2 regions of the Mycobacterium sp. NGS66 genome follow, and region 2 is predicted to be linked to the other one. Evidence: riboswitches for the same ligand, from Rfam matches in the RefSeq annotation. Region 2 holds a riboswitch; the other holds the start of a gene.

Region 1 (14,521 bases), on a different contig from region 2:
ATGGCGCTCGAACTGGCCCAACACGCCATCCGCGTCAACGCGGTGGCGCCGGGGGTCACCGAGACACCGGCATCGCACACGTACGTGGACGACGACCCGGAGCGTGACCGGCGCGCCATCGCACTGGGGCGCCGCGGCCATCCGGACGAAATCGCCAGCGCCATCATGTTTTTGCTGTCCGACTTGTCGAGCTATATCACCGGGCAGACGCTCCTGGTGGACGGCGGGGTGAACCTGCGATGGACGCATCTGGGCGGCGACAATACCTCGCTGTTCCTCAAGGACGAGTCTTTCCGCACGACGATAAAGCGTTGGGAGGCATGAGATGGAGTTGTTTGACGACAGCGCCGACGACCTGACCGCCCCGGTGACCATCGGTGTCGACGCCTACATTTCGCCAGAGTACGCCCGCGCCGAACGGGACAAGTTGTGGCGCAAGGTGTGGCAGCAAGTCGGGCGGGTCGAGGACCTGCCCAAGGTGGGCAGCTTCCTCACCTACGACATTCTCGACGACTCCATAGTCGTGGTGCGCACCGGGCCGGACACGTTCAGGGCACACCACAACGTGTGCATGCACCGGGGGCGTCGGCTGGTCGACATCCCCGCCGGAGCGAAAAGTGCTTGCGGCCAGAAGAAGTCGTTCGTCTGCGGATTCCATGGGTGGACATATGACCGGGACGGCAACTGCATCCACATCCCCGAGCAAGCCGACTGGCAGGGCGCGTTGACACCGGAGAACACCCATCTGGCGGCGGTGAATGTCGACACCTGGGGCGGCTGGATCTGGATCAACATGGATCCGGCAGCCGAGCCGTTGCGCGACTACCTGGAGCCCGCCGCCACCATGCTCGACCCGTTCAACCTGGCTGACATGCGCTGCAAATGGCGGAAATGGCTGCATTTCGAATGCAACTGGAAGGTCGCGATGGAAGCCTTCAACGAGACCTACCACGTAGCCACCACCCATCCGCAATTCAACAAGTTCGGGAACTTCCGCGGCTGGGCGGCCGCGCATGGCCGGCACAGCAACATCGGCTACGACGCACCCACGGACCTGGCCGAGACGAAATCGAAGATCCGGCTCGGCACCGGAGCAGACCCGCGGCTCTCGACGGCCGAGATGCAGCTCTACACGCTGGAGGAAACCAACGCCACCACCACCAAGACGCTGGTCGACGCGGCGCTGCGCCTGGTCGACGAGTTGCCCGAGGACGCCCCCGCCGATCAGGTGCTCAGCCACTGGCTGACTTCGGCGCGCGAGGATGATGCTGCGCGGGGCGTGATCTGGCCGACCATCGACCCCAAGCACCTGGCGGAGAGCGGGACCGCATGGCAGATCTTCCCGAATTTCCAGATCGGGCAGGGGCTGACCACCGCCCTGTGCTACAGCGCCCGACCCTACGGATACGACCCGGACAAATGCATCTTCGAAGCGTCGTGCTACGAGCTGTATCCGAAAGGCGAAGAGCCACAGACCGAATGGGTGTACGCCCCGCCGGACGACCCGAATTGGCGCAGTGTGTTGCCGCAGGACTTCTCCAACATGGCCGCCGTGCAGCAGGGCATGAAGTCGCTGGGTTTCCGCGGCCCGAAGCCCAACCCGTATATGGAGCGCGCCACCGCCAACCTGCACCGCAACCTCGCCCGATACATGGGCACCGGCGCACCCCGACAACTCGCAAAGGAGCTTGATCGATGAAAGTCAACCTTGGGTTCGGAGCACACAATTCGCACGACTGGGAACGCGTGCTGGCGGGCGATTTCAGCCGCCCACCCGCGACGGCGGACTGGGAATGCGTCCAGGCCACCCTCGCGATCGCCGACCTGGCCGAACCGCTTGGGTTCGACGGCATCTGGATGCCGGAACACTGCGGCACCCCATATGGCATGACGCCCAACCCGATTCAGGCGCTGAGCTACTTCGCCGGCCGCACCGAACGCGTCGGCCTCGGCACCTTCGTCGTCGTCGCGCCGTGGTGGCACCCGGTCCGGCTGGCCCACCAGATCGCCTATCTCGACATCCTGTCCAACGGCCGGTACACGACGATCGGGATCGGCCGCGGCGTGTCGAAGGGAGAGTTCGACGCCGTCGGCGTACCGCGCGAGGAAAGCCGGCAACGGTTCAACGAAACGCTCGACATCCTGCAGCTGGCGCTGTCCGGCGAGCGGTTCTCCTACGAAGGCGAGATATTCACCGTCCCGGAGATGTCGCTTCGTCCCGAACCTCAGAGCAGCGACCTGTTTTCCCGCATCTACAGCTCGTCGTCGACCGCCGAGTCGCTGGAGATCCTGGCACGGCGCGGGATGGTGCCGCTCTTCGTCGGCAACAAGCCGATCGAGGATGCCGGACGAGAGGTGCAGCAGGTGAACATCTTCCGCAAGGAAGAGGGCCTGCCGCCCTGTCAGCCGAAGAACGTGATGTTCATGTACTGCACGACCGACGACCCCGCCAAGTCCGAGGAATGGATCTGGACCGCCAACCGCGATGTCACCGTGCACTACGGATTTGCCGACGCTTCGAACTTCAAGGGCGTCAGAGGCTATGAAGCCTATGCCGCGCGCGAAGCCAGCGCGACCGCGGTCCTCGCCTCGTCGGTGACAGGCGGAGCTCAAGGCGACCCCAAAGCCCAAAAGACACCCGGATACCATGCCTCCAATCTCCTGATCGGCACACCGGAAGAGATCTACAACCGGATCGTCGCCGCCCAGCGGGCCTGTTCGTTCTGCGAGCTGACGATTGTCCCGCAATTCGGCACCATGCCGTATCAGGAGGCGATGGCCAGCACCGAGCTGTTCGCGAAAGAGGTGCTGCCCGCCGTGCACGAGATGGATGCCCCGCTGCACCCCGCCGCACTGCCGGAAAACGCTTTGGCATGACCGATCCGAACTGCCCACCGACCGAGACGCCCGACGACATCGACCTTCCGGCGCTACGTGAGAAGTATCGCCAAGAGCGCGAAAAGCGACTGCGCCCCGAAGGTTCCAAGCAGTACATCGAGCTGGTCGACGAGTTCGCGGATTACTACGAGACCGACCCGTACTCGCCGCCATTGGTGCGCGACCCGATTTCGGCCGATATCGATGTCGCCGTGCTGGGCGGCGGCTTCGGCGGGTTGCTATGCGGCGCATACCTGAAAAAGGCCGGCGTCGACGACGTCCGGATCATCGAACTCGGCGGCGATTTCGGTGGGGTCTGGTACTGGAACCGCTTCCCAGGCCTGCAGTGCGACAACGAATCCTACTGCTACATACCGCTACTCGAAGAGCTCAACTACATACCCAGCAAGAAGTTCGCCGACGGCAGCGAGATCTACGAACATTGCCGTCGCATCGGAAAGCACTACGGCCTCTACGATTCCGCGATTTTCTCCACCCAGGTGCGCGCCCTGCATTGGGACGAGGGAATCAGCCGCTGGCGGGTCAGCACCAGCCGCGATGACGACATCCGGGCCCGGTTCGTGGTCATGGCGTCGGGACCCTTTCACCGCCCGAAACTGCCCGGCATTCCGGGGATCAAAGACTTCAAAGGGCACAGTTTCCATTCGTCGCGCTGGGACTACGAATACACCGGCGGCGACAGCAACGGTGGTCTGCACAAGCTCGCCGACAAGCGCGTCGCCGTGGTGGGTACCGGGGCGACCGCAGTCCAGATCGTCCCGTTCCTGGGGCAGGATGCCAAGCATCTCTACGTCTTTCAGCGCACCCCGTCGTCCGTCGGCGCGCGAAACAACCGGCCGACGGATCCCGAGTGGGTAAAGACTCTGCAGCCGGGCTGGCAGAAGGAGCGGCAGCGCAACTTTCACTCTTGGACCTTCGAGGGAATGGCACCGGGACAACCGGACTACGTCTGCGACTTCTGGACCGAACTCGGCCGCAACACCGCGGCACGAGTCCTTGCCCTAGACGACCCCGGCGCGATGACACCGGAACAGTTCATGGCCATCAACGAGGAAGAAGACTACAAGCTGATGGAGCGGCTGCGGCGCCGCATCGAGAACCTAGTCGACGATCCCGAGACCGCCGAGGCGCTCAAGCCTTACTACCGGTTTCTGTGCAAACGACCGTGTACCAATGACGACTACCTCCCGACGTTCAACCGGCCCAACGTGACGCTGGTCGACGTGTCGTCCACCAGGGGCATCGAGCGGGCGACGGAAAAGGGCTTGGTTGCCAACGGCGTGGAGTACGAGGTCGACTGCATCATCTACGCCAGTGGCTTTGAGATCTCGACGGAGATCAGCCGCCGCTACTCGATCGATACCATCGAAGGTCGCGACGGGCTTTCGCTTTTCGACTACTGGCACGACGGATACCGGACCCTGCACGGTATGACCAGCCGGCAATTTCCGAACCAGTTCTACACCGGGTTCACCCAGGTCGGCATTTCCGCGAACATCGCCGCCAACTACGAACTGCAGGGTGAGCACATCGCCTACATCATCTCCGAAGCCTTGAAGCGCGACGCCGTGACCGTGGAACCCAGCCAACAGGCGCAGGATGAATGGTGTAAAACCATCCGGGAGACCGCGATTGACAACACCGCCTTCATCTCGGAATGCACGCCGGGCTACTACAACAACGAAGGTGGCGGTGGCGGGGAAGGCATCCGCTTCTACCTCGGCGAACCGTACGGACCCGGCTTCTACGCCTTCGGCGAGCTGCTGGCCGCCTGGCGCGACAAAGGCGACCTGGACGGCCTCATCCTGGAATCGTGATGGCTGAACTGAGATTTGACGATCGGGTAGCGGTGGTCACCGGCGCCGGCCGGGGACTGGGCCGCGCCTATGCGCTGCTCTTGGCTTCCCGAGGTGCGAAGGTCGTCGTCAACGATACCGGCGGCGCGCTGAGCGGGGATGGTACGGACAGCCAGCCCGCGCACCAGGTCGTTGCCGAGATCACCGCGGCGGGTGGTAAGGCGGTCGCGAGCGTCGAGTCGGTGACGACACCCGCGGGCGGCCAAGCCATTATCCAGTCGGCACTGGACAACTACGGGCGCCTCGACATCCTCATCCACAATGCCGGCAATGTGCGGCGCGCGTCGTTGAAAGAGATGAGCTACCAAGACTTCGACGCGGTCATCGACGTGCATCTGCGGGGTGCCTTTCACGTGGTCCGGCCGGCCTTTCCGCTCATGTGCGACGCCGGGTATGGCCGTATTGTCTTGACTTCGTCGATAGGCGGCCTGTACGGCAACCACGGAGTCGCCAACTATGCCGCCGCCAAGGCGGGCGTGGTCGGCCTGGCCAATGCCGTCGCGCTCGAGGGTGCCGCCGAGGGCGTGCTCTGCAACGTCGTCGTCCCATCAGCGGTGACGAGAATGGCTGACGGGCTTGATATTTCGGCCTACCCGCCGATGGGCACCGAGCTGGTTGCGCCGGTGGTCGGCTTGTTGGCTCACGAATCCTGCCCGGTCACCGGGGAGATGTTGATAGCCATCGCCGGACGGGTGGCGCGGGCGATGATCGTCGAAACGCCTGGCGTGCACCGGCCGTCGTGGACGATCGAGGACGTGGCCGCACAGCTCGATGCCATCCGTTATCACGCTGCGCCACTTGTCTTTCCGCCCGTGCCGGCTGGTCATGCCGAACACATCGGATACAGCTTCGAGATGGCCGCGCGGGCCGGCCGGCAAGGAGCGCATCATGGCTAGCTCCGGCCCGCTGGTCGGAGTACGCGTGGTCGACCTCACCGCAATGGTGATGGGACCCTACTGCACCCAGATCATGGCCGACATGGGCGCCGACGTCATCAAAGTGGAACCCCCGCAAGGTGACGACACCCGGTATGTCTCGGTCGGACCGGCACGCGGCATGAGCGGCGTGTTCGTCAACGTCAACCGCGGCAAGCGGGGAATCACCGTCGACCTGCGCTCGGATCACGGCAAGACCGTGATGCGCGCGCTGATCGACCAGGCCGACGTCTTCATCCACTCCATGCGGTCCAAGGCGATCGCGCGGTTGGGATTCAGTTATCCCGAGGTGGCCGCCATCAACCCGGCGATCGTCTATACCAATTGCTACGGATACGGCCGGCGCGGGCCGAACGGCGACCTGCCCGCATACGACGACACGATTCAGGCGGCCTGCGGGTTGCCGTTCGTACAAGAGCAGTTGACGGGCGAAGCCAACTACGTCGGAACGATATTGGCCGACAAGGTCGCCGGTCTCACCGCGCTGTACGCCACGATGATGGCCCTGTTCCATCGGGAACGCACCGGCGAGGGCCAAGAGGTCGAGATCGGCATGTTCGAAACGATGGCGTCGTTCATGCTCGTCGAGCATGCCAACGGCGCCATGTTCGATCCGCCCTTGGGCACGGCGGTCTATCCCCGTACGGTGGCGCCCAACCGGCGGCCCTACCGGACCAGTGACGGCTACATCGCCGCTTTGATCTACAACGACAAGCATTGGGCCGCCTTCGTCGACGCGGTACGGCCGCCCTGGGCCAGCGATGTGTACGCCACGCTTGAGCGTCGCGCGCGTCATATCGACACCGTGTACGCATTGCTGGCCGAAACGCTGTCGCAGCGAAGCACGCAGGAATGGCTCGAGCTGTTCCGCGAGCTGGAGATTCCAGCGGCGTCGCTGTCCAGTCCCGCAACATTATTCGACGATCAGCACCTCAACGCCGTCGGCTTCTTCCAGACCGTCGACACCCCGCATGGCCCGGTGCGCTTCCCCGGTGTGCCGACCTGGTTTTCCCGAACTCCGGGCCGTATCGCCGGACCCGCTCCGGAGCTGGGCGCCGACACCGCAGAGGTGCTCGAAGAGCTCGGGCTCGCGGCCGTAGACGTGGCGGCCGAGCCGCACTAGGCATTCATATCGCGCCTAAGCGTGTCTCCCGTGAATTCGGCTGCGTCGCACCTAAGCTGGCTGAGATCACGAGGAGGGGCAGCGACGTATCGGCAGCAACGATGGCGCCGGACGGCATATTGGTCAGGGCGCGCTAACCGCGAGCGCTGAGCCGGGCGGGAGTCAACCCGCGCCGGCACTTTCTGCTCCTCGGCGCCGATGGGTGGCGCCGGTGCGCCGGGTCCGTCGGCGGGCTGTCTGGGATCGGTCCGAGCGTCGCGACGGCATCCCTGCGTTGGACGGCCTGCGCGCCATCGCGGTCGCGCTGGTGCTCGTCGGGCACGGCGGCATTCCCGGTGTCGGCGGCGGATTCATCGGCGTCGATATCTTCTTCGTCCTCAGCGGATTCCTGATCACCTCACTGCTGCTCGACGAGCTGGCCCGCAGCGGTCGTATCGAGCTGACCGGGTTCTGGGTTCGACGCGCGCGACGGCTGCTGCCGGCCCTGGTGCTGATGGTCCTCACCGTCGGCGCGGCCCGTGAACTGCTGCCTGCGCAGTCGCTGTCCGGATTGCGGGGTGATGCGATCGCCGCATTCATGTGGATGGCGAACTGGCGGTTCATAGCGCAGAAGACGGACTACTTCACGCAAGGCGCCCCGCCCTCTCCGCTGCAGCACACCTGGTCGCTCGGGGTGGAGGAGCAGTACTACTTCGTCTGGCCCGTCCTGCTGATCGGGGTGACCCTGCTGCTGGCGACACGAGCCAGGCGCTACTTCCGTCGGGCCACAGTTGGCGGGGTGCGGTTCGCCATCTTCGTGATCGCCACGCTCGGCGCACTGGCGTCGGCCGCGGTCACTGTTCTCCAAGCCTGCGACGCCACCCGCGACCGGGTCTATTTCGGGACCGACACCCGGGCGCAGGCGTTACTGATCGGTTCCGCCGCAGCGGCTCTCCTGGTGCGGGATTGGTCGGCATTGAACCGGGGCTGGTGTCTGATCCGGAGCCGCTGGGGGCGGCGGATCGCCCGGATACTGCCGATCCTCGGTCTGACCGGGCTGGCGGCGGCGACCCACTACGCGACGGGTAGCGCGAGCGAGTTCCGTCATGGCTTGCTGATCGGGGTGGCCGTCGCGGCCGGCATGGTGATAGCCCCGGTGGCGATGGAGCAGCGCGGCATCGTGGCCCGGGTGCTGGCCTGGCGCCCGCTGGTGGCCCTGGGCAGCATTTCCTACGGCGTCTACCTGTGGCACTGGCCGATCTTTTTGACGCTCAACGGAGAACGGACCGGATGGTCCGGCATCGCACTGTTCGCCGCTCGGTGCGCCGCGACGGTGGCGGTGGCCACCGCGTCCTGGTGGTTGCTCGAGCAACCCATCCGCCGTTGGCGGCCGGCGCGGGTGCAGTTGCTGCCGCTGGCCGCCGCGACGGTGGCATCCGCTGCGGCGGCAACGATCCTGGTCGTTCCGGTCGGAACGGGCACCGGGCTACGGGAAGTCGGCCTGCCGCCGGGGGTTTCGGCCGTCGCGGCCATTTCGCCGTCGCCGCCGACTGCCGTTCAGCCGCGGCCTCGGGATCCCAACCGTCCGTTCACGGTTTCGGTATTCGGTGATTCCATCGGGTGGACCTGGATGCACTATCTGCCTGCGACACCGGGATTCACGTTCCTGGACCACACCGTCATAGGGTGCAGCCTGGTGCGCGGCACTCCATACCGGTACATCGGCCAAACCCTGGAACAGCGACCGGAATGCGACACCTGGCCGGGTAGGTGGTCGAAGCAGATCAACACCGACCAGCCCGACGTCGCGCTGCTGATCATCGGCCGCTGGGAGACCGTCGACCGAGTCAACGAAGGAAAGTGGACCCACATCGGCGATCCGACCTTCGACGCGTACCTCAACGCCGAGCTCGAGCGGGCGCTGAACATCGTGAGCTCCACCGGCGTGCGCGTGGTGGTGGCCACGGTTCCGTACAGCCGGGGCGGTGAAAAGCCCGACGGCCGCCTGTATCCGGAGGACCAACCGGACCGCGTCAACCAGTGGAACACCATGCTGCGCAACACGGTTGCCCACCACCCGAATGTCCAGATTCTCGACCTGAACAAAAAGCTATGCCCGGACGGCGTTTACACCGCCAAGGTCGACGGCATCAAGGTACGCAGCGATGGCGTCCACCTCACCCCGGAAGGTGTCAAATGGCTGACCCCCTGGCTCGAGGAGTCACTGCGATAGCTGCTAATCGCCTGCCCGACAACTGATTTCCATGCTGTCGCTGTCGCGGACCAGAAAGTTGAAGCTGACATAGCCGTTGTCGGGGTTGCGTACGCGCTCCAGATAGGGCTGGGTGTCGGCCGCGCTCGTGTTGTCGGCCACAACCAATGCACCTGCGGACAGCCGCGGTTCGAGCAACTCGATCACGGGCAGATATAAATCCTTCCACCCGTCCAGCAGGACGAAGTCGACCTTGCCGTCCAGGTCGGCGAGCGTACACAGCGCGTCTCCTTCCAGAATAGTGATCACATCGTCAAGGCCGGTCTCGGCGAATGTGCTTCTGGCCGCGGCTATCTTGGTTTCGCTGAGTTCAGTGGTCACCACCCGGCCGTCGCCGTTGTCGCGCACCGCCGCAGCCAGATGAATGGCGGAGATGCCGAACGACATCCCGAATTCCACCACGGTGGCCGGGCGGGTGGCGCGCACCAGCGCGTACAGCAACCGCCCGGCTTCGGGCGTCACCGGGATGTAGAACTCGCTCATCGCCTCGGTGCGCTCTTCGGTGGTCATCGCACGACCCAGCTCTTCACGTTTCTCGCGCAACAGCGACATCTGGTTCTTCGCCTCGGTGTACATCCGGTCGAGCGCGGTCACGATCCTGGGGTCTTGCAATGTGATGGCCATGATCCGACAGCCTAGGGCGCCATCGCATACAGCGTTTGACGAGCAACGGGTCAGAGTGCGAGCATGGCTTCTGCATGCACCTCGTTAGGTGAGGCGTCTGCATGGATACAGGCCACTGACCTCGAACGTCGAGAGACGCCCCGGGTCAGGACAGCTCTTCCCGGACCCAAGGGTCGAGCCCAAGTGGCTTCTGGGCGATGGTCCAGATACGCCGTGCAGTGCCAAAGCTCCAACGAGAGGGGTGTAAGTTCGGCGGGTTTGATGACATGCCCGCCGGGCGTTTGCCTCTTCTGTGCAGCGCAGTGTGGTGACACCCGCGTGTGTCCTGGCCGTGAGGAGGTGAGGGCGAGATGAGTCCCAGCGATAGTCCCTATCCGCAATCCATCTTGTTCCGATCCGGTTCCGGCATTCTCGTAGCCGCCTGAGCTTTTCGTTCTGAAATGCCATGAACCGGTCGACGTTCAGGCAGGAGATGAATCATGGCTTTCGTTGTTGCACACCGTGTTACCGGTGCTGAAAAGGCGTCGCGGACGCCCCGGCGCGCGCTGCTGCGCACTGGGCGGTTGCTGGCGAAAAGGTTGTGTGGATGGCACACACCTACTCCGCAGCAGCGGGCCGACCTGTATGTGTCGCGCATGCCGATCGCGGTGATCACGGCCTCGCTCGGCGGGCATCCGTCCGACACCGTGCGCCGCTAATCCCACGGCGAGCAGACGCAAAGTCCCCCGAAAACACCACTTTCGGGGAACTTTGCGTCTGCTCGCGGGTGATTCAGCCATTCGGCAGCAGGACGATCTTGCCGTGCGTGTGCCGGCGCTCGAGTTCTTCGAACGCGTCGGCCACCCGCTCCAGCGGATAGGTCGCGGCGACGTCGAAGTCGATGGCGCCGCTGGCGATCAGGCCGGCGATCTCGGAAAGCACTTCCGGTGTCGACGCTTCCATGCTGCCTTCGGTTTTCGCGCCGACCTCGGCGGCTTTCTGAAACGAGATGATGGTGTCGATCCGCTCGGGTGCGACGCCGAGGTCGACGGCGAGCTGGACGTACTCCGGACCGAAGAGGTCGATGAATGCGTCAATCCCGTCCGGCGCCGCGTCCCGCAGCCGTTCGGCCAGCCCGTCTCCATATGCGATCGGCGTGACGCCATGCGTGCGCAGCCAGTCCGCGTTGCCCGGCCCCGCAATACCCAGGACCACCGCCTCGCGCAGGACCAATAGCTGCACGACCAGGCTGCCGACTCCACCGGCGGCCGCAGAGACGGCGACCGTCTCGCCCGGCTGGGGCGCGACCGCCCGGACCGCCGCGTAGGCCGTCGCGCCGACCACATACAGCGATCCCGCGACCGCCCAACTCAATTCAGGAGGTTTGCGGATCAGCTGGCCCACCGGCACGGCCGTGTGGGTGGCGTGGCTGGACCGGCGGAGGCTGAATCCCAGCACCTCGTCGCCGACCGCCAATTCGGTGACTCCAGGGCCCACCGCCGTCACGACGCCGGCGAGGTCGCTGCCCTCGCCGGACGGGAAGGTGGCCGGGAACATCTCGTGCATCGCTCCCACCCGGATGCCGGCCTCGCCGGGGTTGATCCCCGCGGCGCGAACTTCGACCACCACCTCCCCCGGGCCTGGCGTCGGCATGTCGATGTCCGCCACGTACAACACATCCCGGCCCCCGTAACGGTCGAACCGTACGGCGCGCGCCACTGCAGCCGTCATTGTGAACTCCTAACCTGCCGATAATCGCGGCCCATGCCGGTGCGCAACAGCGGGAGCGGCGCCCTTGTTCCCGCCCACGATTCCCAGTAGCGTCAGGCGCCGCGGCACACTGGTGACGGGTTTGGAAGGAATGCCATGAAGCTTTCTCGGAAAACACTCGCCGGCTGCGCGGTGGTCACCGTCGTGGTGAGCGCCGCGACCACCGGCTGCGGCCCCGGTGAGAGCCCAGGGTCGTTGCCGTCCATCGCCCCGAGCACGTCGGCCGGCCCGCCATATCCACCGAAGGCCGACTACACGAATTTGCTGATCCCGGTGACCGATATCGGCCAGGATTTCAGCGCCTCCGACCCGGTGCAGAATCCGAACGGCGCCCCAGGTGTCTCGCAGCTGTTTACCAACGGGGACAACAGCCGCCGCATCGGCGACAGCATCTTGCTGGTCAATGAAGCCAAGACGGCGAAGTTAGGACTCGAGAACACCAAGAACAACTACGCCAGCAAGGTCACCGGCACCTGGCAGCCCGCCGACGTCGGCGACGGCGGGGCAATCATCTCCGGGGCGGCGCCGGACAATTCCCAAGCGGTGACCGTCTTGTTGTTCACCCAGGGCAAGGCGTTGGTCAGCCTGGAATTCGACAGCGCGCCCAACGACCCGACGGATCCCGAGTTTGCAAAAGATATCGGCCGTAAGCAGGACGCCGCGTTGAAGGGCAAACTGCCAAACTGACTCGGCCGCAGCACGTTTCGACGAAATATTGGAATTTGCCTGTGGCCGTTGCGGTTAGCGCGGCGATGGTCAAGCAACCACGTTGATCGGGTCGCCGATGTTCACCATGTTGAAGTACCAGGCGGCGTTGTCCGGACTCAGATTGATGCAACCGTGACTGACGTTGGCGTAGCCCTGCGAGTCCACTGACCACGGGGCCGAGTGCACGTAAACGCCGCTCGAAGTGACACGCACCGCGTACGAGGCGACGATTCGGTAGCCGTCGGGTGAGCTCAGCGGGATACCGATGGTGCGGGAGTCCATCACGACGGTGCGCTCTTTGGACATCGCGCTGAAGTTGCCGATAGGCGTCGGGCGGCTGGGCTTACCCATCGACGCGGGCATCGTGCGGAGCACCTCGCCGTTTTTGCTCACGGTGAAGGTGTGCGCGGAGATGCTGGCGACGCCCAGCAATGCATCACCGGTTTCGAAGCCGGTGCCCAGACCCTGTACCTCGACTGAGACGCGGGTATGGCTGGGCCAATAGTGGTCTGGCACCCACTGCACGACGTTGTTCTCGACCCATTCGAAGTGTCCGGTCAAGTTGCTCGGAGAGAGCACGCGAATGGACCGCTGGGCCGCGGCACGATCGGCAACCGGGGCGGTGAACGTCACCACAACCGGATGGCCCACCCCGACCACCGCACCGTTGGCCGGCAAAACCGACTCCACGCCCGGAACCGGCCGGGGTGCGGGAACCGCCGCAACGCTGCGGGTGACCGGTCCTGCCATGGTCATCGCCGAGATTGCGACCATAACGAACAGATAACGAACTGCTCGACGCAAGGGCTTCACTCTCCGAGATGGTGCGATGAACATGGAACTATTCTAGTCGGCTCTACCCTATAGATATCTCTAGCAAACACTCGTCTGTTAGCTTGGCCGCAATATTAGCGGCGCTCGGCAGCCCGCGGCGGGGGAATTCTCCGTTTGAACGTCCGGGACGACTTCCACCCCGATACCGGGTACTGCCGACCGTCACCCGTCGGCGCCGACCGAACTCGGCGCGCGGGTGGCCGCACTGGCCGGGTTGAGGCCCGCCAGGTGGCCACTTTCCACCCCGGCAGCCGTGTCGAGCACACAGTTGACAATCGACGGTCCCTGCGTCGCGAGCGCCTCAGACAGCGCCGAGCGCAGTTCGTGCGGCGTCGTGACGTGGTATCCCTTGCCGCCGAATGCCTCCGCGATCAGCTCGTGCCGAGCCTGCCCACTCAGCACCGTCGGCGCCGGGTCTTCGCCGACGGCCGCGACTTCGTCACCGCGATAGACGCCGCCGTTGTTGAGGATGACGACGGTCACCGGCAGTCGGTATCGGCAGATGGTCTCAATCTCCATGCCGCTGAACCCAAATGCGCTGTCCCCCTCGATCGCCACCACCGGCTTGCCGGTCTCGACCGCGGCGGCGATTGCATAGCCCATGCCGATCCCCATCACGCCCCAAGTCCCGGTGTCCAGCCGATGCCGCGGCAATTCCATGTCGATGACATTCCGGGCAAGGTCTAATGCGTTGGCCCCTTCGTTCACCACATAGACATCCGAATTATCCTGCAGCACAGCGCGAATGGCGCCCAGCGCGTTGTAGAACCGCATGGGATGGGGGTTTTCTGCCAGCCGACGATGCATTTTGGCCTCGTTGCTCACCTTTCGCTCAGTGAGCTCGGTTACCCATTGCCGGGGAGCGACGACGGGACGTGCGCGCACGCCGTCGAGCAATGCGGACATCGCCGAGGCGATGTCGCCGCTCACCGGTGCGGCAATCGGCCGGTTGCTATCGAATTCCGCAGCGGCGATGTCGATTTGGACGAACGTGGCATCGGCCGACCATTGCGGAGACTCGCCATGGCCGAGCAGCCAGTTGAGCCGGGCGCCAACCAGCAGGACGGTGTCAGCGCGGGCTATCGCCAAGGATCGCGCCGCGGCCGCGGACTGCGGATGCGAATCGGGCAGCAGCCCCTTCGCCATCGACATCGGCAGGAACGGCATCCCGGTGGTCTCCACGAATTCCCGGATGACGTCGTCAGCCTGCGCGTAGGCCGCGCCCTTGCCGAGCACGATCAGCGGCCGCTGCGCCCCCGCGAGCACTTCCAGCGCGCGATCGACCGCCTCGGGTGCCGGCGGCTGCCGCGGAGCCGGGTCGACGACGCGCCATATCGTGCCGGCGGCGGCAGAGGCCGCCATCGCTTGGCTCAGGACCTCGCCCGGGATGTCGAGGTAGACGCCGCCCGGGCGGCCGGAGCTCGCGGTGCGAACGGCCCGCGCGACGCCGAGCCCGATGTCCTCGACGCGGCCGATCCGATAAGCCGCCTTGGCGAACGGCCTTGCGGCGCCGAGCTGGTCGAGGTCCTGGTAGTCGCCGCGC
Region 2 (14,521 bases):
CCATAACAGGTTCATGCCGTAGTTCTGGCCGGCCTGGGCGTAGGTGGCAACACCGCCGGCGTCGTTGTCGCCGATCATCACGATCAGCCCGGGACCGGTGATGACCATCAGCAATCGCAATCGCTGCCAACGACTGTGGCCGGCCTGCCTGACGTCTCGACCGATACGGCCAAAGGCGCCGATGATGTCCCCGACATGCGCCGAATCCAGCGCCGCCGAACCGGAAGTGCCGGGTGATACCGCCGGTGCCGCAAGGGTCAGGGCTTGGGATGCAGGGCGCTTCGTGGTCGCAGACGCGCCGACACCACCGAGTGCCTCGGTCGAAATGGAAGCCATGAATGTCTCGCTATCGCAAAGAGTCGTGCTGGGAACGATGGGTGAAAGTCAGTCAGTAAGGGTTGGCCGCTCGGCTTGACCGCGACCCGCTAAGCCTCGCAGCGCTGAAGCCTCGCAGCACTGAAGCCTCGCAGCAATGAAACACAGTGTGGCACAACAGAAGCCATGATCTGCTCCAACGGGGGAGCCCGATCGGCTCGTCTTACTCGACGCGACACCCGCATCGGAGCGCGCGGCAACCCCACGCGTTAAGCGCGGTAGTTCGACGGGCGCTCGAGAAGTTCAGGCGGCCGGAGCCAGGCCGGAACCGGATCGGGACAAGACGGATCTGGGATACGGACTATCGCCGGGACTCATTTCGCCCTCACCTCCTCACGGCCATGGCACACGCGGTGCCTACCAACTGCCCGGGAGAGATGCGCATCCAGGCGAATCCCGAACGCGGCACCTCTCTCGTCGGAGCTTCGGCACCACACGGCGTATCCGGTTGAGCCGGAAGCCACTTGGGCTCAACCCTTAAGCCGGGAAGAGCTGTCCTGACCCTGGGCGTCTCTCGACGTTGGAGGTCAGTGGCCTGTATCCGTGTAGACGCCTCACCTACCGAGGTGCATACGAGCACTATCTTGCACCCCGACCCACCACTCGTCAATTCCGATTATCCGACCGGTCCGCGGGCGACCGGTCTGGTCACGAAAAGATCAGGGGCGCAATGCAACTGAGGGAGTTTGCGATGCGAACGCGGTCGCGAACCCGATAGCTGGTGCCGGAGCCCGCGGCGGCCGGCTGGGGTTGAGCACAGTGATGACTGCCGGGTGGGTCGTCGACTGTGGGATGGCCGGTGAGGCAGAGTTCGAGGAGCCGAACATTGTTGTCGGGCCATCCGACATATCGTGCCGATCAACGCTTTCCGTCGTCGCCGGTATCCCGCAGTCAGCCACCGGACGCGTTGGCCGAGCGTAGCGCGGCAAATGCATGGCGATCGACTGGGTTGACTCACGGCACTGCGGGTGCAAGCATAGACTCTCGTACGCACCTCGCTAGGTGAGGCGTCTACGTGGATACAGGCCACTGACCTCGAACGTCGAAAGACGCCCAGGGTCAGGACAGCTCTTCCCGGCTTAAGGGTTGAGCCCAAGTGGCTTCCGGCTTCGGCCCGATACGCCGCGTAGTGCCGAAGCTCTGACGAGAGGGGTGCCGTGCCTGAGATTTCTGCTCAGGCACTTCTCCCCGCGTGCAGCACCGGCGCCCCCGTGCGCCCTGGCCGCGAGGAGGTGAGAGCGAAATGAGTCCCGACGATAGTCCGTATTCCAGATCGATGACCATTTCGTGGCGATCCGACCCCGGCCCTAGTTCCGCGGTCCGTTAACACCCCGAAGTCCTTCCGCACGTGATCAATTCGCACGTGCGTTGATGGGGTGCGCGGAAAGCAGCGACCAGGGTGGCCCAAAAGGCCTGCGTCACACCGCTTTCCGTGAGGAGAAGTCCGATGTCATATGTGGTGACGCATCCAGAAGCGCTGGCTGCGGCGACAATTCAGCTGAATGCAGTCGGATCCGGGCTGGCGTCACAGAATGTGGCCGCGGCGGCGATGACCACCGCCCTGCCCCCCGCAGCCGCCGACGAAGTATCGGCTTTGACCGCAATGCAATTCAGCGCGCACGGCGCCATGTATCAGGCGGTGAGCGCCCAGGCGACGGCAATCCACGAGATGTTCACGTCCATGTTAGGCGCCAGCGCCACATCCTATGCGGCCACTGAAGCCGCCAATGCCATCGCAGCCAGCTGAAGGGGAAGGCGAAAGATGACCGCAGTACTGGACTTCGCCATGCTCCCGCCGGAAATCAATTCGGCTCGGATGTATTCCGGGGCGGGTGCGGCCCCGATGGTGAGCGCTGCATCGGCCTGGAAGGCGCTGGCTGCTGAATTGCGCTCGGCCGCATTGTCGTACGGCTCGGTGCTTTCGGCGCTGACGGACGAAGAATGGCAGGGCCCGGCATCGGCATCGATGGCCGCAGCGGCCATGCCCTATGTGACGTGGATGAACACCACCGCCGTACAGGCCGAGGAGACCGCCACCCGGGCAGAGGCCGCAGCAGCGGCCTACGAAGCCGCATTCGCCGGCACGGTGCCTCCGCCTCAGATAGCGGCAAACCGCGCCCAGCTGGCACAGCTGGTCTCCACCAACGTCATCGGCCAAAACACTCCTGCGATCGCAGCCACGGAAGCGCAGTACTCCGAAATGTGGTCGCAGGATGCCGCCGCCATGTACGGATACGCGGGCTCGTCGGCTGTGGCGACCCGGCTGACCCAATTCACCCCTCCGCAGCAGACCACTAATCCCGGCGGGCCGGCCCTTCAGTCCGCCGCCGTCACCCAAGCGACCGCCACCTCAGCCGGTACCGGACAAAACACACTGTCCCAGTTGATCTCTGCCACGCCGAAGACACTGCAGAGCATGGCGGCGCCGTCGACGACGGGGACCTCCGGGGCGACGGGGATTTTGAGTGACTTGACCGGGTCCGGGTCGGGGTTGGATTCGTCGTGGCTCTGGGACAACTTCGGGCCCAACGCAAACATCTGGAACACCATCTTTTCGTCCGGGTTCTACATGCCCAGCAACACCATCGGGCCATTTCTGAGCCTGCTCGGCAGCCAAGCGGCCGGCGCCGCGGCCGGCGAAGCCGTGGGAGAGGCGGCCACGTCGCTTGGTGAAGCTGTCGCCGGTCCCGGCGGCCTGGCCGGTCTTGGCGGCTTGGGCGGCGCCGTATCGGCGGACCTGGGCCGAGCGGCCATGGTGGGCCCGTTGTCGGTCCCGCCGAGCTGGGCGGGGGCGGCCCCAGCAGGTCCGCTGTCGTCCGCGCTGGGTGCTACGCCGATGATGGCCCCGCCACCGGCGATGGCAGCGGGCATGCCCGCAGTGCCGTTTGGCATGGGCGCGCAAGGAATGGGCCGCAGCGTACCGCAATACGGCTTCAAGCCCACGTTCGTGGCGCGGCCACCCGCTGCTGGATAGCGCGTCTCACGCACTTCACCAGCTACCAACCACGAATCTCAAGCACGAGCGCCGACACGGCCACTGAGGCCCCTGGCTGAACGGGAGGAGGCTAGCGATGACTGCACTGTTGGATTTCGCCATGCTTCCCCCGGAGGTCAACTCGGCTCGGATGTATTCCGGAGCGGGGCCGGGCCCGCTACTGGCCGCGGCGTCGGCGTGGAATGGGTTGGCAGCGGAATTGCTTTCTACCGCAACGAGTTACAGCTCAATCCTGGCGGAGCTGACCGGCCAAGCATGGCTGGGCCCGGCTTCGACGGCGATGGCGGCCGCCGCCGCGCCCTACGTGGCATGGATGAGCACCACCGCGGCGCAGGCGGAGCAAACCGCCGGGCAGGCCGAGGCCGCCGTCGCGGCATATGAAGCAGCGTTTGCGGCCACGGTGCCCCCACCGGTCGTCGCGGCCAACCGCGCCCAGCTGATGGTGTTGATTGCGACCAACTTCTTCGGTCAAAACACCCCAGCTATCGCGGCTACCGAGATCCAATATGCCGAAATGTGGGCTCAAGACGCCGCCGCCATGTACGGCTACGCCGGAGCGTCGGCGGCCGCGACCCAGCTGAGCCAGTTCCTCCAGCCTCAACAGACCACGCAGGCAAGCGGGCTCGCGGCCCAGTCCGCCGCGGTCGCCCAAGCTGCTGCCACGCCGGCCGGCACCCAGCAGGCGACGCTGTCACAGGTGATGGCCACCCTGCCCAATGCGCTGCACGGGCTGGCATCGCCTTCGTCGTCGACTGGAACGACGGGGGAGACGGCGGTGCTGGGGCTGGCCACCGGCGCCGGACCGGATTCATCTTGGCTCTGGGACAATTTCGGCCCCAACGCCACCCTGTGGAACAGCATCTTCGCCTCTGGGTTCTACATGCCGAGCAACACCGTGGGGCCGTTCCTTGGCCTGCTGAGCGCTCAAGCTGCCGGAAACGCGGCCGGCGATGCGGCGGCACAGGCAGCCACAACCGCGGTTGGTGGGGCAATCCCTGCACCAATGAGCGGCATCGGCGGCCTTGGCAATGCCGTGTCGGCGAGCGTCGGCCGTGCGGGGATGGTCGGTCCGCTGTCGGTACCTCCGAGCTGGGCCGGGTCCGCCCCGCTGCACAGCCCACTGTCTTCGTCGCTTCCCGGCGCGTCGGTCACCGGTGCCTCGCCGTTGACGACAAGCACCCCTCCGGTGCCGTTCGGCGCCGGCATGGGCCGGCAGGGATACGACCGCGCCATCCCGCGCTACGGTTTCCGCCCGTCCTTCGTCACACGGTCACCGGCCGCCGGATAGACACACCCGGTCCAGGCGTGCCGCAGCCCGTCCGGTCGCCGCCGCCACTCACAGGAAACCAACAGGTGCAAATCAGCATCTTCACGGCGACGGCTACGTACGCTCAAGAAATTCACGTGCTGGTTGATTATCGATTTGGTAATCGCCCGCCGAAACTCGCTCGTGTCGAGAGCGAGCCTCGATGACAGCTGAATAGCTCACTGCGCCGAGTTATCTTGCGGCGCGATTGGAAATGGCATTCCGGCCCTCGTCGATGGAACTGACGTCCCGACACGCGCAAGTGATGAATATCTCGTCGATTAATCGCGGTGTTGATTCCCGCTGCCCGAGACGTATTGCTACACCGTATTATCGACGGGCGCTGAGCTGCAGCTACTCGTAGCCAGGCGTTTGCCCGGACCTACGTCTCACATGCATTGTCCCGGTTTTCGAATGTCTTTTTTACATCGTGATTACCTGGCGGGAACGCTCTGTGCACACGTTCCGATCACCATAGGCCCTGTATTAAGCGGGGACCTTTAACAGCACAGAATAACTGGCCGATCTGGCGCGATCGAACCGGTGGTGCGCTGATTGCCGTCGAAGTTGACGGATCCTGGCGGCCATGGCGGCCGTCTAAGGAACTACAGGCAATAACTCATACAACAACGCCAAAAACAGTTTCCGACCGAAATAGTTCTAGCGAGGCATCCATGTCTTTTGTGACTACCCAACCGGAGGCGCTGGCGGCGGCCGCCGGGAACTTGGCAGGTATCGGCTCGGTCATGACCGCCGGAAGCGCAGCCGCGGCCGCGCCGACGACCGGTGTCATTCCCGCAGCCGCCGACGAGGTTTCGGCGCTGACCGCGGCGCAGTTCGTCGCCCACGCGCAGATGTATCAGGCGATGGCCACGCAAGCCGCGGCGATTCACGAGCAGTTCGTCGCCACCTTGGCGGCCAGCTCGGCATCCTACGCGGCCACCGAGTCGGCCAATGCGGTCGCCGCGACGTGAGGGCCGGAGGTAACCGGGGGTGTTTGTAGACTTCGGGGCGCTTCCGCCGGAGATCAACTCGGGGCGTATGTATGTCGGTCCGGGGGCCGCGCCGATGCTGGCCGCGTCCGCGGCCTGGGATGAGCTGGCCGCCGAATTGCAGTCCACGGCCGCCGCGTATCGAGCGACGATCGAAAGCCTCGCCGCGGGACCCTGGACCGGGCCCAGCTCGATCGCGATGGCCGCCGCGGCCACGCCATATGTGGCGTGGATCAACGCGACCGGCGTCCAGGCAGAGTTGGCGGGCACCCAGGCCAAACTTGCCGCCGCGGCCTATGAGACCGCGTTCGCGGCGATGGTGCCGCCGCCGGTGATCGCGGCCAACCGCGCACTGTTGATGTCGCTGATCGCGACCAACATCCTGGGCCAGAACACCCCCGCGATCATGGCAACCGAGGCCCATTACATGGAGATGTGGGCGCAGGACGCCGCCGCAATGTACGCCTATGCCGGCTCCTCGGCGTCCGCGTCGCAGCTCACTCCGTTCACCGAGCCGCCCCAGACCACCAATGGCGCGGGGACCGCGCTGCAATCGGCGGCGGTGTCTCAAGCCAGCGCCCAGAGCGGCTTGATCAATGGCCTGCCGAGCGTGCTGCAGAACCTCGCGAACGCGACGTTCTCGTCGACGACGCCGGCGCCGGCCACGGCGAATATCTTCTCGGGTCTGGAATCCGGCGTCACGCCGATCTTCAACTTGCCGGCGGTGCCGACGGAGCTGACCAACTGGAACACCATCATGTCCACCATCGCCTCGGGTCCGTACTCCTTGCAGGGGCTCACGTCCATACCCGGCGGCCCGTTCCTGTCGTTCGGGCAGACGTACGCCTACGCCCAAAACGGCCAGGGCCTCCAGGCGTATTTCACACCGCCCAAACCCATCAGCGGGGCGCTGGCTCCGCTGGCCACCGAGCTTGCGCCGCACGTGCCGGCGGCAAGCCTCACCGGCGCCCAGGTGTCGGGAACCATGGGCCGGTCGGCGCTGGTCGGCAGCCTGTCGGTGCCGCAGGGCTGGACCGAAGCCGCGCCGCAAATCCGAATGCTCGCCTCGGCACTACCCGCCAACCTGGCGGCAGCCCCCGAGGTCGCGATGGCCGGCGAGGGCAGTGTTTTCGGCCAGATGGCCCTGTCCAGCCTGGCCGGGCGCGGCCTCGGTGCTGCCGCGTTCAGCTCCGCAAGCGGTACGGCCGCCAGGGCGATGGGCGGTGTCGTCGCCGAGGCCGACCCCGCCACCGCCACCATCATCGTCATTCCGGCGCTCGAGGACTGAGGGCTACCGACATGTTTTACGCAGCGTTCCCGCCGGAATTCAACTCGGGCCGGATGTACACCGGTCCAGGATCCGGCTCAATGCGCGCCGCCGCCGCCGCGTGGAGCGGGCTGGCCACGGACCTGCAGTCGACGGTGGCTTCCTACACGGCGGTCATCGATGCCTTGGCCAGCGGGCCGTGGCTCGGCCCCTCGTCGATGAGCATGACCGCCGCGGTCACGCCCTACCTGGCCTGGATGCAGACGACCGCCGCGCAGGCCGCCGAGGCCGCGACTTCGGCCTCCGCGGCGGCGGCCGCCTACGAGGCGGCGTTCGCCGCACACGTGCCCCCGGTGGAGATCGCGGCGAACCGCAGCCTGCTCGCCCAGCTGGTCGCCACCAACGTTTTCGGACAGAACACGTCGGCGATCGCGGCCACCGAAGCCCAATACGGTGAAATGTGGGCGCAGGACGCCTTGGCGATGGACAACTACGCCAGCTCCGCCTTGGCCGCGAGCCAGGTGACGCCGTTCAACCAGCCGCCGCAGATCACGAATTCGGCCGGCCTGGTCAGCCAGTCGGCCGCGGTCACGACGGCCGCCGGCACTTCGGCGGGCACCGCCCAGTCCGCGGTGTCGTCGCTGGCATCTGTCGCCAACCCGGGCTCGGACCTGCTCCAAATGGGAGCAAACCTCAGCACCGAGTACACGGCCACGATGCGCGGCCTGATCAACAGCGTCTTCGGGCCGAACGGCTCGGCCTGGTATGAGGCCCTCTACAACGCCATCAAGACGCCGCTCAGCTTCACCACCGGATTCAACGACATCGGACTGCTGGTCAACTTTCCCGCGTCCCAGTTCTTGAAATTCGCTCCTCATGCGACGGCGTTCGGCGACCTGCCCAAAGACGCATTGGCGGGCGGACTGACGCCACACTGGGGCCGCGGCTGGCTGACCGGCGCAACCAACCCGGTACAGGCGGACTGGGGCCGCGGTGTCATGGTCGGCAAGTTGACCGTGCCGCCGAGCTGGGCTACGGCCACCCCGAGCGTCAGGATGGTCGCCGCCGCATTGTCGGCCGCTGGCCCCGACGCGGTGCCGGCCGCGGCGCTCGGCGAGGCAAGCCTGTTCAGTTCGATGTCCGCCGCGGGGATGCTGGGCAGCGCCTTGGGGGCCGGGGCTCCCAGCGCCGTGGCCGGTGCCGGCGCACGAGGCCGGCTGACCCGGCTCAAAGACCTCAACGACGCCACCTCGCCGGACAAGCTGAAACGGATGGTTGCGCAAATCGCGGAGAAACCCGAAAGCGTCCAGCATCACAACGTCGACGAAGAGGGCCTTGACAGTCTGCTCGAGCAACTGGCCAAAAAACCCGGCATACATGCGGTGCATCTGAGCAAGGGCAAACCCAAGGTGGTGCCGTCGGATGCTCAGTTGGGTTAGCGGATTGGCATGCGAAATGTACTTCCCGCCAAGGCTTTCGGAAGACGGCAATTCTCAATGTAGACAGGATGGTGAGTCATGAGAATGCTGCTGGCTCTAGCTGGGGTCTCGGTCGTGATCGGCGTGGCCGCGCCGGCATATGCCGAACCGCAGGAGTACGGTGCCGCTGACGATGCCGGATTCATCGCTGCCCTGCGCGATCACGACATCGGTTTCAACAGCCCAGACCAAGCCATCGCGTCGGCCAAAGCGGTGTGCACCTGTCTGGACAACGGCGAATCCGGCCTCGAGCTGCTGCACGACCTGAAGGTCCGCAACCCGGCCATCACCATGGAGCACGCGAGCACATTCGCCCTGCTTGCCGCGAAGTTCTACTGCCCCCATCAGCTGTCGAAGGCCTGAAGCATATTCGGGGTGTCACTGCGAATCTCGTTGGTTGGCAACGCTTTCGATCACTACATAGCTGTCGACCCGAGTCGTCGACCAACGCATGCCGGAATAATTCAGGCCGGGTTTCGCGAAGCGGCCACATATAATTCAAATAATCCCCGGGTAATCGTCGCAGCGGCGACAATAACGCCTGGCAAGTGCGCATATCGACCAAAAAGCGATTGATAGCACATATCAATACTTTCCGGAGTTGCTGTTTGCCCGGTCATTTATCGCTGCAGCTATCACCGTCAGTGCGCTGCCGAGCTTCCGCCGCTGCTTGTCCCAGCTACTCGGTAGTGGCTTGCGAATAGCGCAGTGCCGCTGGCCAGTACCCCGACCGCGCCGGGCCGGAGTTTGCGGGGCAACAACGGCGTATTGGCACGCAGTTCGCAGATAGCACTGAATCGACGGCCAATTTGATGGATTTGCTATGAACTACACCTGCGTCGCCGACAAGCGTGCAAGACCGTGATTACCATGGCGGCCATCTAAGACCCGCTGGAATGCGTGCGGTGGGCTGATCGAGGCCACCGACACGGCGCCAACAGCTGGTCATCAGGGAGGAAGTTCATGTCATTTGTGCCCGCGCAACGGGAGTCTGCGGCAGCCGCCGTCGACAACTCGGCGAGGATCGGGCTGGCGGTCACCGCCCCACGCGCACGCAAAGCCGCTCCTGTGTTGGGTGCGAATTACGCTGCTAGCAAACAGTTTTCGGCAATGACCTCTGCGCGGGCGAGCGCCGTTCGCGAGCAGACGATGGCCGGATCGGCTTGGCCTGCGACAGCCGAGCCGCTTCAGGCGCTCGCTGCGCCGTGACGGAAGCGGGGTAATAGGCGTGTTTGTGGATTTCGGGGCGCTGCCACCCGAGATCAACTCGGGGCGAATGTACGCCGGCCCGGGGTCCGGGCCGATGTTGGCCGCGGCGGCGGCTTGGGACGTGCTGGCCGCCCAATTGCATTCCCACGCAGCGTCTTACGCCGCGACCATCGACGGGATGACCGTCGGGTCCTGGCAGGGCCCGGCGTCGATGGCGATGACGACCGCGGCGGCGCCATACGTGGCGTGGATGACGGCGACGGCAGCGCAAGCGGAGCTGGCGGGAATGCAGGCCAAGGTCGCCGCCGTCGCGTACGAAACGGCGTTCGCGGCGACGGTGCCCCCGCCGATGATCGCAGCCAACCGCACCCTGTTGATGACGTTGATCGCTACCAACATTCTCGGCCAGAACACCGCCGCGATCGCTGCCACCGAAGCGCAATACCTGGAGATGTGGGCGCAGGATGCCGCGGCGATGTACGCCTATGCAGGCTCGTCGGCGGCTGCCACACAGCTGACACCGTTCTCCGAGCCGCCGCCGACCACTGCACCCGGGGCTGCGGCCGGTCAAGCCGGGGCCGTTGCGCAAGCCGCCGCCTCACCTGCGTCGAACATCTCGGCAGAACTGTCGCAGCTGGTCACATTGGTTCCAGGTGCGCTGCAAGGGTTCGGGATGGCAGCCCCTCTGGCGGCGACGCCGGCGGCGTCGATCATCGACTTCCTTTACCCGATCTCGGCAGAATTCCGCTCCATTTTCCAAGCCATCACCGGTGCTTACAGCCCAATTGTTCCGTTCGTTTTGGGCGGCGGCTGGTGGCTGTTTGCACTTCAGTTACTCGGTCTGTCGCAAAATGCGCCGGGCGTTGCCGCACTGCTCAACGACAAAGGTGCCGTCGGGGCGCTTTCGCCGCTGCGGGGCGGCTACGTTTCTTTGGTTACGCCGAACTCGGGAGCGGGAGCGGTGACGGGAGCGATGGGCCGGGCGACCCTGGTCGGCTCGCTTTCGGTTCCGCAAGGCTGGGCAACCGCCGCTCCGGTGCTGAAGACGTTCGCCTCGGTCCTGCCGAGTGCGAGTTTGGGTGCTGTGCCGGCAGTTTCGGCTGCACCGCAAGGCGCTCTATTCGGTGAGATGGCGGCGGCGAGTCTGGCTGGACGCGCCTTCGCGGGCGCTGGTGTGCATACCGTCAGTAACGGCGCCCGGGCCACCGGCGGCGGTGGAGCGAACCCCACTGACACAGCTACGACGGCCACCATCATCGTGGTCCCGGCGGATTAGGGAGAAAGAGTACGACGCATGAGTTTTGTTACCGCACAACCGGAAATGCTGGCGGCTGCCGCCGAAAACCTGCGCGCTCTCGGCGCGTCGATGAGCGCGGAGAACGCTGCCGCGGCGGCCCCGACGACTGGCGTGGTCCCGGCCGCCGCCGACGAAGTGTCGGCCCTTACGGCCGCGCAGTTCGCCGTACACGCGCAGATGTACCAGGCGGTCAGCGCTCAGGCGGCGGCGATTCACGAGATGTTTGTCAGCACTCTGGCGACCAGCGCCGCATCATATGCAGCCACTGAGGCCGCCAATACCGCCGCTGCCCGCTAGCGGGCAGTAAGGAATTGTGCGCCAATGACTTTCGCGTTCCAGCCACCGGAGATCACGTCCGGCCAGATCTATACCGGTCCGGGCGCGGGACCGATGCTGACAGCTGCGGCCGCCTGGGATGCGCTGGCAAGTGAATTGCAGTCCGCGGCCGCCTCCTACGGTTCGATCGTCGAGGGCCTGGCCAACGACGCGTGGAGCGGCCCGTCGGCTGTCGCTATGGCGACCGCGGCAGCGCCGTACGTGGCCTGGATGTCGGTCACCTCGGCGCAGGCTAAAGTTGCGGCCGGCCAAGCCAGGGCGGCTGCGGGCGCTTACGAGACCGCCTTCGCGGCGGTGGTACCACCGCCGGAGATCGCGGCGAACCGAGCCCAGCTGGCAATGCTCTTGGCAACCAACGTCTTCGGGCAAAACACCGCTGCGATCGCAGCCGCCGAGGCCGAGTACGCGGAGATGTGGGCCCAGGACGCCGCGGCGATGTTCGGGTATGCGGCATCGTCGGCGGCGGCCGCCCAACTCACGCCGTTCAACGAGCCGCCGCAAACCACCAATGCGGCTGGGCTCGCCAGTCAGGCGCTCGCGGTAGGTGAAGCCGGCGGTGCGGCAAGCGGCACCAGTGCAGTGACGACTGCGCTGCCAGCGGCGGCGGCGCTCTCCGCCAACCCGATCGCAGACTTGCTGCGACCTTTCGGCGATGCCGCCCGCGCTTACATGGCCTTCTGGGACGGGGTGCTCAATAGCTTGACGGGGTCGCCCTTGGCCGGGCCGCTGTGGCAGAACACTTTCGGGATTTTCGCCGACATCAGCCGGTTCAGCACGGTAGCCAATGACATCATGAGCGTGCCGAACCTGGGCATGACCGAGTTCAAGTACTTCTACAACCCTTCTGCTGGGGCCGTCGACATTCCGAAATCATCGTTGGGGGCTGGGCTTGGGCTGCGGTCGGCCGGCTTGGCCAGCGCGGTATCGGCGGGTGTGGGCGACGCGAATATGGTCGGCAGGTTGTCGGTGCCACCGAGCTGGGCATCGGCGACTCCGGCGATCAGGATGGCCGCCGACGTGTTGCCGGCCACCAGCCTGGCCGCCGCCCCCGCCGCGGGAATCCCTGGAAGCCTGGTCGGCCAAATGGCTTTGGGAGCCATGACCGGAGGCGCCCTGGGCAGCGTGGCGCCGCAAGTACTCAGCGGAAGTGGGGCGCGCGTGCGCGCCAACGGCGGCAAGGGCACCATCGAGCCCGTCAAACTCGACGACGTCATCGCGAGGCTGCAGAAGGAACCGGAGGCAGTGCAGCACTGGCATGTCGATAAGGCCGGACTGGACGCTCTACTCGATCGATTGTCCAAGAAGCCCGGCATCCACACGGTGCACGTCTCCGGCGGCGACAAGCCCAAAGTCACCCTGCCCGAAGCGCATTCGAGTTCACCGCGATGAAACGGCTACTGGCGCTTGTGGCCGTTATTGCCGCAATCAACCTCGCCGCACCCGCCTACGGCGAACCGGAAGGCGACGACACGGCCTTTTTGGCCGCGCTGGAGAACGCCGGGTTCACCTACAGCAGTCCGGGGCAAGTCATCACCTCCGCCAAAGCGGTGTGCGGGATGATGAGCAGAGGCGAAACGGGTCTGCAGGTTGTGCACGACATCAAGACCGAAAATCCCGGAATGACGATGGACGGGGCAGCCCGGTTCGCGGCCATCGCCTCGAATGCGTACTGCCCCGAACACCTGACGCCGAAGTCGCGCTAGCCGCGCGCGGCACCCCCGGTTAGTCTCGACTCCACTTGCTGTTAACCCGCATCTGCTTAGCTGCCGTCGCCGTCTTGGGATCGGAAGGAAGTGCGGTGTGATGCACACGCTGACCATCGCCGACTTCGCGCTCCGATTGGCCGTCGGAACCGGCTGCGGCGCCCTCATCGGTCTTGAGCGGCAATGGCGGGCGCGGATGGCCGGGCTGCGCACGAACGCGCTGGTAGCCACCGGCGCGACCTTGTTCGTGCTGTACTCCGTCGTCACCGACGACACCAGCGCCACCAGGGTCGCGTCTTACGTGGTCTCCGGCATCGGGTTTCTCGGCGGCGGCGTGATCCTGCGCGAGGGGTTCAATGTGCGCGGGCTCAATACCGCCGCCACCTTGTGGTGCTCGGCAGCGGTCGGTGTGCTGGCCGCCTCGGGACACTTGCTTTTCGCGCTGGTCGCCACGGGCACCGTGGTGGCCATCCACTTGTTCGGGCGTCCGCTCGGCCGCCTCATCGACCATGACAACGGCGTCGAGGAAGACGAAGGACTGCAGCCCTACCAAGTCCAGGTGATCTGTCGGCCCAAATCGGCAAAGTATGTGCGCGCCCATATCGTGCAGCACACCGCCGGCAACGACATCATTCTGCGTGGCATCCATACCGGGCGGGCCGACGACGAGGACAACCTCACGTTGACCGCACACCTGCTGATGGACGGCCATACGCCCGCCCGTCTCGAGCGGCTGGTGGCCGAATTGTCTTTGCAGCCTGGCGTTTACGCCGTGCACTGGTACGCAGGCGAGCAGGCGCAAGCCGAGTAAGCCGCCTTACGGACGGGCCTGCAGATCCGGTGCGGCCGCGGCCAGCAGATCGGCGCGGTTGCCGGTCAGCGGCGGGTAGATCCGCACCGTGTTGATGGTTTGTTTAGTCGTCTTGGCCTGCGCGCCTTGGGCCACCACTGTCCGGTCCCAGCCCTCCGTGTAGACCGCACCGGCCGGCCCAAGATCCAGAACCGTTACGTACCAAGGGATTCGAAGCGTCAGCAGCGGCTCGTCGAACAAGTCGCTGATGACGTTGTAACCCGCGTAGCGGCCCATCGGGCGCCCGTGCTGGCATGACATCACCGAGAAATGCTCGTCATCCATGCGGGCAACGGCTACGTCGCCGGCGGCGAACATCGTGGGAATGCCGATCACCCGCAGCTGGTCGTCGACCGGCACGCGGCCCAATCGATCGCGGGCCACCGGCAGTTGTTCGGTCAGCGGGCTGGCCCGCATGCCCGCACACCACACCACGGTGGCCGCGTCGAGCCGCTCACCCGAGGACAGCGTCACCCTGTCTTTGTCGACAGCGACGACGCGCACGCCAGTCTTGGCCTCGACCCCGTTGTCCGACAACGCCCGTTCGATCACGGGCCGTGCCGATGCGCCCATGTCGGAGCCCACGAAGGGGTTGTGGTCCACCAACACCACTCGGGGCGGCACTCCAACACGAGCGAACATCGCCCGCAGCCGCTGCGGCAGCTCGCATGCTGCTTCGATCCCGGTCAGGCCGGCCCCGACCACAACCACCG

Evidence for each region. Region 2 has a riboswitch for magnesium ahead of AC5Y2L_RS21065 (PE family protein). Riboswitches for the same ligand answer to the same signal wherever they lie in the genome.
Region 1: another riboswitch for magnesium. It lies ahead of AC5Y2L_RS03720 (hypothetical protein); the one in region 2 lies ahead of AC5Y2L_RS21065 (PE family protein).

The regions. Positions count from the first base shown of each region.
Region 1 covers NZ_JCALCG010000001.1:757,167-771,687, reverse strand. Annotated here, with positions in the region: gene AC5Y2L_RS03760 (SDR family NAD(P)-dependent oxidoreductase) at 1-324, shown strand, start outside; gene AC5Y2L_RS03755 (aromatic ring-hydroxylating oxygenase subunit alpha) at 326-1,699, shown strand; gene AC5Y2L_RS03750 (LLM class flavin-dependent oxidoreductase) at 1,696-2,877, shown strand; gene AC5Y2L_RS03745 (flavin-containing monooxygenase) at 2,874-4,715, shown strand; gene AC5Y2L_RS03740 (SDR family NAD(P)-dependent oxidoreductase) at 4,715-5,650, shown strand; gene AC5Y2L_RS03735 (CaiB/BaiF CoA transferase family protein) at 5,643-6,812, shown strand; gene AC5Y2L_RS03730 (acyltransferase family protein) at 7,024-9,024, shown strand; gene AC5Y2L_RS03725 (O-methyltransferase) at 9,028-9,687, opposite strand; M-box (ykoK) riboswitch at 9,761-9,935, shown strand; gene AC5Y2L_RS03720 (hypothetical protein) at 10,167-10,385, shown strand; gene AC5Y2L_RS03715 (NADP-dependent oxidoreductase) at 10,459-11,397, opposite strand; gene AC5Y2L_RS03710 (hypothetical protein) at 11,533-12,123, shown strand; gene AC5Y2L_RS03705 (L,D-transpeptidase) at 12,193-12,948, opposite strand; gene oxc (oxalyl-CoA decarboxylase) at 13,141-14,521, opposite strand, start outside.
Region 2 covers NZ_JCALCG010000012.1:177,984-192,504, reverse strand. Annotated here, with positions in the region: gene AC5Y2L_RS21070 (NRAMP family divalent metal transporter) at 1-336, opposite strand, end outside; M-box (ykoK) riboswitch at 778-948, opposite strand; M-box (ykoK) riboswitch at 1,363-1,534, shown strand; gene AC5Y2L_RS21065 (PE family protein) at 1,823-2,122, shown strand; gene AC5Y2L_RS21060 (PPE family protein) at 2,138-3,349, shown strand; gene AC5Y2L_RS21055 (PPE family protein) at 3,447-4,658, shown strand; gene AC5Y2L_RS21050 (PE family protein) at 5,351-5,650, shown strand; gene AC5Y2L_RS21045 (PPE family protein) at 5,718-6,956, shown strand; gene AC5Y2L_RS21040 (PPE family protein) at 6,968-8,374, shown strand; gene AC5Y2L_RS21035 (DUF732 domain-containing protein) at 8,453-8,776, shown strand; gene AC5Y2L_RS21030 (PPE family protein) at 9,648-10,898, shown strand; gene AC5Y2L_RS21025 (PE family protein) at 10,917-11,216, shown strand; gene AC5Y2L_RS21020 (PPE family protein) at 11,241-12,644, shown strand; gene AC5Y2L_RS21015 (DUF732 domain-containing protein) at 12,641-12,958, shown strand; gene AC5Y2L_RS21010 (MgtC/SapB family protein) at 13,059-13,769, shown strand; gene AC5Y2L_RS21005 (NAD(P)/FAD-dependent oxidoreductase) at 13,776-14,521, opposite strand, start outside.